Regions from separate parts of the Sphingopyxis sp. NJF-3 genome, predicted to be linked through region 1. Evidence: predicted binding sites of a transcription regulator. Region 1 holds the regulator's gene; each other region holds the start of a gene.
The links. Region 1 encodes LexA, which represses DNA repair genes until DNA is damaged. Its sites were predicted from a motif close to GTTCCNCNCTTGTTCT; they were not measured.

Region 2: ACOTSS_RS01180 (DUF6771 family protein) is a predicted target of LexA. The motif match lies at 1,121-1,136, and genes of this name have one in related genera.
Region 3: ACOTSS_RS15495 (ImuA family protein) is a predicted target of LexA. The motif match lies at 1,282-1,297, and genes of this name have one in related genera.
Region 4: ACOTSS_RS08765 (ATP-dependent helicase) is a predicted target of LexA. The motif match lies at 1,306-1,321, and genes of this name have one in related genera.

The regions. Positions count from the first base shown of each region.
Region 1 is NZ_CM130726.1:1,910,442-1,912,640, reverse strand. It holds gene ACOTSS_RS09360 (ComEC/Rec2 family competence protein) at 1-778, shown strand, start outside; gene lexA (transcriptional repressor LexA) at 732-1,415, opposite strand; gene ACOTSS_RS09350 (molybdopterin molybdotransferase MoeA) at 1,481-2,199, opposite strand, start outside.
Region 2 is NZ_CM130726.1:271,081-273,279, forward strand. It holds gene ACOTSS_RS01175 (LuxR family transcriptional regulator) at 1-456, opposite strand, end outside; gene ACOTSS_RS01180 (DUF6771 family protein) at 920-1,111, opposite strand; gene ACOTSS_RS01185 (ArdC family protein) at 1,292-2,199, shown strand, end outside.
Region 3 is NZ_CM130726.1:3,178,634-3,180,832, forward strand. It holds gene ACOTSS_RS15490 (DUF6504 family protein) at 1-568, opposite strand, end outside; gene ACOTSS_RS15495 (ImuA family protein) at 474-1,262, opposite strand; gene ACOTSS_RS15500 (cytochrome b) at 1,485-2,042, shown strand; gene ACOTSS_RS15505 (DUF1810 domain-containing protein) at 2,055-2,199, opposite strand, start outside.
Region 4 is NZ_CM130726.1:1,797,083-1,799,281, reverse strand. It holds gene ACOTSS_RS08770 (MFS transporter) at 1-993, opposite strand, end outside; gene ACOTSS_RS08765 (ATP-dependent helicase) at 1,325-2,199, shown strand, end outside.

The sequences.
Region 1 (2,199 bases):
CGAGGCGCTGGCGCTGCTGTTCGACGCCGTCGGGCTCGGCGCGCCCTTCTGGTGGGTCGCCGAACAGGCGCTGCGTGGGCTGATCTGGCTCGCGCACCGCGTTGCCGACGCGCCAGGCGCGGTCGCGGCGCTGCCCGTCTTTCCGCGCTGGGGCTTCGCGCTCGCTATTCTCGGCGGGCTATGGATGCTGCTCTGGGCGACGCGCTGGCGATGGGCGGGGGCGGTCCCGCTGCTTGTCGGAGTCGCCGTGCTCGTCGCGCAGCCGCGGCCCGATCTGCTGGTCACCGGCGACGGGCGCCATATCGCCGCGGCGATCCCCGGCGGCGGCTATGCGCTGCTGCGCGACCGCGCGGGCGATTATATCCGCGACACGATGGCCGAAGCGGCGGGAACCGATGCGCCGCTGGCGGCGCTCTCTGATCTCGACCATGTTGAGTGCAACCCCGATTTCTGCCGCTGGCGGCAGGGGCGGGAGAGCGCATCCTACGTCATTCTCGCCGCGCGCGGGCGCGACCGGATCGAAGGCCGCGACATGGCGGCGGCCTGCGCAGTGGCGGACGTCGTGATCAGCGACCGCTGGCTGCCGCGCGAATGCGCCGCGCGCTGGTTGACGGTCGATCGCGACAGCCTCGCGGAAAGCGGCGGGCTGGCACTCTATCTGGACGAGAGGCCCGAAGCCGTCGCCGCGCTACGCGCCGGCGACGAACATCCGTGGCGTCGCCCGCCTCAGGTCAGTGGTAACGACGAAGCAGTCCCGAAAGCCGCCCTTGCACCATGACGCGCGCCGCGTCGTACCGCTGCGGTTCATAGGCGCTGTTCGCGGGATCGAGGCGGATCATGCGGCCTTCGCGGCGGAAATATTTGAGCGTCGCATCCTGCCCGTCGACCAGCGCGACGACGATGTCGCCCTCGCGCGCGGTGTCGGCTTTCTGGATCAGCGCATAGTCGCCGTCGAGGATGCCCGCCTCGATCATCGAGTCGCCCGACACTTCGAGCGCATAATGCTCGCCCGAGCCGAGCAGCGCCGCGGGAACCGAGAGCTGGTTGTGATCCTCGAACGCCTCGATCGGCACGCCCGCGGCGATGCGGCCGTGGAGCGGAACCTCGATGATGTCGTTCGCGGCGATCGGGCGCAGCGCCGGGGCGGGCTTGCGCAGCGGCACCACGACATCGCGATCGTCGCGCACCTTCGCCTTGGCCGCCTCGGGGAGTTTCAGCACCTCCAGCGCGCGGGCACGGTTGGGAAGGCGGCGGAGAAATCCCCTTTCTTCCAAGGCGCTTATCAGGCGGTGTATCCCCGACTTCGATTTGAGGCCGAGCGCTTCCTTCATCTCCTCGAACGACGGCGAAATGCCGCTCGCGTCGAGCCTTTGCTGGATGAAGTGGAGCAGTTCGTGCTGCTTCGCGGTCAACATCACTCGTTCTCCATGCTGCCATTTCCGGACATAAGGGGAACGATAGTGGAACATAGAGGAACTTGTCAAGCGATGGCGATATAATCCGCCGATGCACCCGCCGCGCGCCCCGGTGCGCGGGCCTCGCGGACCAGCAGGGCGTTGGCTGCGACGAGTGGAACGGTCTGGCCGCTGTCCTGCGTCGCGAAGGGCGTCAGGCCGCCCGCATCGAGGTGTGCGCGCAGATAGTCGCGGCGGTCGCCGCCGGCGGCCAGCGGCGCGGCGAGCGGCGCCTGTCGGAGGACGGGCAAGGGATCGCGCGCCCCCGCGAGGTGGCGGACGAGCGGGAGCAGGAACAGCGTCGCCGTGACGAAGGCCGAGGCGGGGTTGCCGGGAAGGCCGAGGAAGGCCGCAGTCCCGATCGTCCCGGCGATCAGCGGCTTGCCGGGGCGCATCGCGACCTTCCAGAAATCGACCGTGCCCCCCGCGTCGGCGAGCGCGTCCTGAACATGGTCGTGGTCGCCGACCGAGGCGCCGCCGATGGTGACGATGACGTCGTGACGTCGCGCCAACTCCCTGAGAATATCGGCAATAACCGCGCGGTCGTCGCGGGCGTGGAGCGGCAGGCCGACCGCGGCGGCCTCGCCGCCGAGCATCGCGGCGAGCATCGCGCCGTTGCTGTCGGGGATCTGCCCGATGCCGAGCGGATGGCCCGGCGCGACGAGTTCGTCGCCAGTGCTGAGGATCGCGACGCGCGGGCGGCGATGCACCGGCGCCGCCGGGGCGCCGGCCATGATCGCCGCGG
Region 2 (2,199 bases), 1.6 Mb from region 1:
CTCGGCGGCGTGCAGCATATCGCCTGGAAGGACCGCGCGCGGGCTGACCGCGAAGGAGCAGGACCCCGTCGCCTCGCCGGGCAGGTGGCGCGGCACGGTAAAGCCATCGCCGATACCGCTCTCGCGCGCGACGTTCAGCAATTGCCGGTCGCCGCGGGAAAGCGGCACATAGCGATCGACGTCGCGCCACTGGAAGCCGGTGATCGAGCGCTCGCCGGCGCGCCGGATCGGATCGGTGGCCCTGAGATCGAACCCGATATAAACCTTCGCCCAGGCGTCCGGATAATTATGGACCAGCAGCGAGGCGGCTTCGTCTCCGCGCCGGTCGAAGGCGAGGGCGAAATGGTCGAAGCCCATCCGCTCGGCGGCACGCGAAAGCGCCTCGAACAGCTGCTCTTCCTTGCGGGCTCCTGTAATTTCCTGTGCAAGTTCCTCCGTCAAATGAAAATGCTTCACGTCTTGATCATCGGCCGCTGACACGGTCCCGACCCGGCTGCCCGCGGTCCGCTCCCTGAGATCGAGCGCTGTCGGTTCCTCTCCGGCGCGCGCGAAGGATGGACAGGTCGCCGACGGGTCCTGTCATCCCGCGGCGGGCAACTGTCTCCGCTGCCTGGCCGCGGCACGCGATCGGCTATCCCGGTCTAACATCTGGAAAAGACGGGTAAAGATTATCGCTTCAGGAGATGGGTCCAGTTTGACACTTGATCCGCGCGAGCGCCGCCTGATCCGCATTCGGGCCCGGTTCGTCAGTGACCGGCGAGCGACCGGATCACGGAGATGAGTCCGGCGATGAACGATCCCGCGACCAGCGCCGACAGGAGCCAGAATTCGAGCGCGATCGCGCGGCGTTTCCATTTGCCGGATGCTGCAGGGATCGAAGGGCGCGCCGGGCCGCCCGTTCCTTCTTTAGCCGCCCGCGTCACAGCGAGAGGCCAAGCTGGTCGGGGCTTGCGGGCTCCGCGCCGGCGCGCACGCTCTCGACGATCGCGCGCGCAAGCTCGAACGCGGCTTTGACGCGAATATGGCTCGTCGGTGCGGTGATGCCGACGCGTGCCCAGCCGGGGGCGGAAAGGATGGTCTCGGCGACTCGGGCGGTATCGATTCTGTCCATCCGCTCATGAGAACATAGGAAGAACATTTTGGCAAGGCCCTGGGGCAGCGCATGCTCCGGGATCGCCGATGATCGTCTGCCGCGCGGCGGCGCCGCGCGGGAGGGAGAGGGGGCCGGGAGGCCGTGACGGGCTGGGTGCGGCGAGAGAGGCTTGCCGCCGGTCGGTCGCGGAGACCTGAAATGACCTTTCATGCAAGATTCCGCCGCCAGGGCGGCAACCGGGCGACGCTCTACGAAGATATCACCAGCCGCATCATCGCCGAACTCGAAGCCGGGCGCCTGCCCTGGGTGCAGCCGTGGGACGCCGGTCGGGCCGCCGTCGGGCTTCCCTACAATGTCGTGAGCGACCGGCATTACAGCGGCATCAACATCCTGACGCTCTGGCACGCCGTCCTCCACCGCGGATTCCGGGGACATGGATTTCTGACCTTCCGGCAGGCCGTGGCGCTTGGCGGCACGGTCCGTCGCGGCGAGCGTGGCGTCGGGGTCATCTACACCCGCCGGGCGGGACCCGACGCGAGCGAACAGCGCGGAGAGGGCAAGGACGACCGAAAGAGCGGCTTTTCCTTCCTGAAGCAGTTCACCGTCTTCTCGGTCGACCAGTGCGACGGCCTGCCCGGCAAATATCATGTTCCCGCCCCGCCGATTCCCGAAGGTCTGATCCTGCCGCAGGCCGAAGCACTCATCGCCGCGACGGGCGCTGATTTTCGCATCGGCGGCGTGTCGGCCTATTACAGTCCGCGGCATGATTTTGTCGCGGTGCCGCGCCCCGATGATTTTTACGAACCGGTCGACTGGCACCGGACCGCCTTTCACGAACTTGGCCACTGGACCGGCCATGACAGCCGCCTCGGCCGCGACCAGACCGGCAGCTTCGGCTCGAAACCCTATGGCCATGAAGAACTCATCGCCGAAATGGCGGGAGCGTTCGTCTGCGCGGCGCTCGGCATCGCGCCGAGCGTCCGGCACGCCGATTATATCGGGTCCTGGCTCGAGATTATCCGCGAAGATCATCGCGCGATCCTGCGCGCGGCCAGTGCCGCGTCGAAGGCGGCCGATTATCTGCTCGCCTTCCGGCCCGGCGCGAC
Region 3 (2,199 bases), 1.3 Mb from region 1:
GGGCGGCGTGGAGCGCAAGGCGATCGAGCCACGCGCGATCGGCGTCGGGTGCGGCATCGAGTATGTCGAGATCGGAGACCAGCGCGCGGGCATGGGCGGCCGCCATGCCGGGCACGAGGCCGAGATCGAGCGCCGCCGGACAGGCGGCGGTCACGACGTCGCGCTGGCCGGTTCGCGCGACGACGATCGTCGGACGGAGGCCCCAGAGCGGCGGCAGCGGCGCAGCGATCCCGCCCGACGTCCCGTCGTCCGAGCGCAACGCCCGGAACACCGGTGCGGCAGCTTCGCTCCGCCGTCCGAGCTCGCGCATCGTCGGTCGCTGGTGCGCCGGGAGGGCGTCGAGCGACGGCTCGCCGGAGTGCGTGCCTTGCGCCCAGCGCGCGCCCGGACGCCAGCCGCCGCCGCGCGGCACCGAACAGGTGCCGGGATTGTCGTCGACAGGCTCGGGGAAGCGCGGACCCGCCCGCGCCCGATCAGGCGGCGTGCCCGAATGCGACGGTGTCCGTTCTGCCCGGCGCAACCGCTCGATCGGCAGTTGCGGCAGGAAGAGCGAGGCGACCCTGGTCATCGCACGCCTCCAGTTCGAGGGAAAAAGGCGGCCCGCCGCGCTGCCGGACCAGCTCGACATTCCAGCGCCCGCGCCCGACGCCGGGCGAGGCGAGGCGGCCCGACGACAAGGTGCCGATGCGCCAGCGGGTCATTGCGAGCGACGGATCGGCGAGCGGGCATTGGCCATAACGCCGGTACCGGCGATAGAGGATCATCGGCGTGTTGCCCTCGGATGCTGCCAGTTGCAGCCGGCGCGTCGCGGTCTGATCGGCCGCTTTCACTTCGGCAACGACGCAGGCGAGCGAACCGTCGCGCAGCGCGTCCTCGCACAGCGCCAGCAGTTCCTTGTCGGTCCTGCCTTGAGCATAGAGCACGCGGTCCGGACCGAGCCCCGCCTGTTCGAGACCGGGGGCATAGAGATCGAACCGCGTCAGCGCCCAGAGCGCCGACACGTCGGGCGCCGCCGCGAAGCGCGACGCGATTCCAGCCGCGAAGAGCGTTGCCGCAGCGTCATCGCTCCAGCTTGCCGAGGCGCCCGTGACCTCGTGCAGGCCTGCGCCATCGAGCCCGCCGCCAGCGAGAAGATGATCGACCGGCCCGACGCCGAACGGCAAGACCGGCCCGCGCGAGGCGGCTACACGCGCCACCGCCGCGCGAAGCACGTCGATATCTCTGGCACTTGGCCGAGGTGCAGATTGGGGCGTCGTGCTCATGGGAAATATCGACTCAAATGTTCCCTTTATGTTCCACCGAGTCAAAGGGCGCGTCAAGCGGGCCGCGACGAACCGCCGGGAATCGGTGCGCGCCTTCCGCCCGGCCTCTGTAAAAGCGAAACAAATTGGGCTCATGATCGTGACGGCTGCGTCCTGCTGACGGAACGAGGATCGCCGCCAAAGCATTGGAAGACCGGTGACGGACCTATTGCGAGGCGAATCATGCGTGAGAATCACAGCCGCTATTCCACCGTCTCGATCGTCCTGCACTGGACGATCGCCATCCTGATCATCGCCAATGCCACCTTTGGCGGCTGGATGGAGGACGCCTCGGACAGCGAGAAACTTGGCTATTATCATCTGCACAAATCGGTCGGGATCACGATCCTCGCGCTCAGCATTATCCGGCTCGGTTGGCGCTTCGGCCATCCCTGGCCGGCCTTCCCCGGCGGCATGCCGTCATGGGAACGGATGCTCGCGCGCACGACCCATGTCCTCTTCTATGTGCTGATGATCGGCGCCCCGCTTCTCGGCTGGGCCGCAGCGTCGGCGGGCGGGGCGCCTGAAGTGCCGCTTTACGGCGCCGTGCCCGCGCCCAATCTTCCGCTACCGCTGAACGAGGATCTCGCCGAAGAGCTCGGCGACATACACAAGCTGATGGTGAAGGCCATTTACGTCGTGCTCGCGCTGCATGTTCTCGGCGCGCTCAAGCATCATTTTTTCGACAAGGACGAAGTGCTCCACCGGATGCTGCCGCTGTTTCGCAATCCGCGCGGCTGACACGCGTCGGCGTCACGGCATGCTGTCGTCGCGGCTGAGCAGGCCGAGGGTGCGCTCATCGCGCTCGCCGCCGAACCAGCGGATGAGCGCGGCGGAGAAGAGCGGCCGCCGGCTCACGGCCTCGAACAATGTCAGCGATGAACGCAGCTTGACGGCG
Region 4 (2,199 bases), 110 kb from region 1:
GACGACCCACGATCCCGATGCCAGCGACGGCCCGAACAGGAAGCCGATCGCCACCGTTGCCGCGCAGCCCCAGCTCAGTACGCGCTGTGCGCTCGCGGCGTCGCTCCAATATCCGGCAAAAACGATCCCCGCCGCCATGAACAGGATCGCGCCGAGCTGGATCAGCAGGAATTGTTCCTTCGGATAGCCGAGCGCGGTCGTCCCGTGCGCGAGCGCGAAGCTGGTCGCGAGATAGAAGATCGCGAAGCAGGCGACGACCGCGAAGGTGCCCGCGAGCAGCGCCACGCCATGATCGCGCAGCACCGCGCCCAGCGGCACCCCCACCGGCGGCTCCTTTTCCATCGCTTCCGCAAAGGCGGGCGTCTCGTGGATCTTCAGCCGTACCCACAGCCCCAGCCCGACCAGCACCGCCGAGACCAGGAAGGGAATGCGCCATCCCCAGGCCGCGAACTCGGCATCGCTCAGCCACAGGCCGAGCAGCAGGAACAGCCCGTTCGCCGCGATGAAGCCGACCGGCGCGCCCAATTGCGGCGCCATGCCGAACCGCCCGCGCCATCCCGGCGGCGCATTCTCGACCGCGAGCAGCGCCGCGCCGCCCCACTCGCCGCCGAGCCCGAATCCCTGCCCAAAACGCAGGGTGCACAGCAGCAGCGGCGCGATCCACCCTGCCATCGCATAGGTTGGCAGAAAGGCGATCAGCAGCGTCGATCCCCCCATCAGCATCAGCGAGGCGACGAGCGTCGACTTGCGCCCGATCCGGTCGCCGAAATGGCCGAAAACGACGGCGCCCACGGGCCGCGCGAAAAAGGCGAGGCCGAAGCTCATGAAACTGAGCATCAGCTGCGCCGATTCGGACTCGGAAGGAAAGAAGAGCGGCCCGAACACCAGCGCCGCGGCGGTGCCGTAGATATAGAAATCATAAAATTCGACCGCGGTGCCGACGAGGCTCGCGATCAGGATGCGCCGGTGCGCGCGATAGGGTGCCAAATCCATGGGCGATCGCCCCTTCCCAACTGCTGTCGCCGCCGCTTTGGACGGATTGCCCCGCTTCGCGCAAGGCGGAATAGAAGGAGTCTCCGTTTTGGGAATGGGGAGCGGACGTCACTCTATTTCCCTTCGTCACCCCGGACCTGATCCGGGGTCCCGCTTGATCACAAAGCCGGTCGATACCTCAAAGAAGCGGGATCCCGGATCAAGTCCGGGATGACGATGAAAGAGTGGCCGCTCTCGACCGCTAACGGCGCCGACCGCCGCGCTCGGCCCCCGACACCACTCCATCGCGCCGCGCTGGACAGCACGGCCGCCGTTCCCTAATCGTTCGCGCGTGAACAGCCTCCCCGCCTCGCCGCCCGACATCCCGCCCCCGGACCCCTCGGACCCGCCCTATCTGCAAGGATTGAACGGCCCGCAGCGGCGGGCGGTGCTGACGACCGAGGGGCCGGTGCTGATGCTCGCGGGCGCCGGAACCGGCAAGACGGCGGCGCTGACCGCGCGCCTCGCGCACATCATCGCGACGCGGCGCGCCTGGCCATCCGAAATCCTCGCGGTCACCTTCACCAACAAGGCGGCGCGCGAAATGCGCGAGCGCATCGGGCGGATGATCGGCGACGCGGTCGAGGGGATGCCGTGGCTCGGCACCTTCCACAGCATCGCCGCGAAGATGCTGCGCCGCCATGCCGAACTGGTGGGACTGCAGAGCAATTTCACCATCCTCGACACCGACGACCAGCTTCGCGTTCTCAAGCAGCTGATCCAGGCCGAAGGGCTCGACGAGAAGCGCTGGCCGGCGCGTCAGCTCGCGGGGCTGATCGACAAGTGGAAGAACCGCGGCCTCACTCCGCCCGACCTCGATGCGGCGGACAAGGAGGCCTATGCCGACGGTAAGGGGCAGCATTTCTACGCGCTCTATCAGGCGCGACTGAAGACTTTGAACGCCTGCGACTTCGGCGACCTGCTGCTTCACATGCTGGTGATCCTGAAGACCCACCGCGACGTGCTCGAGCAATATCAGGGCCGCTTCAAATATATCCTCGTCGACGAATATCAGGACACCAACGCCAGCCAGTATCTCTGGCTCCGGCTGCTCGCGCAGACGCGCAAGAATATCTGCTGCGTCGGCGACGACGACCAGTCGATCTATTCGTGGCGCGGCGCCGAGGTCGCGAACATCCTGCGCTTCGAAAAGGATTTCCCCGGCGC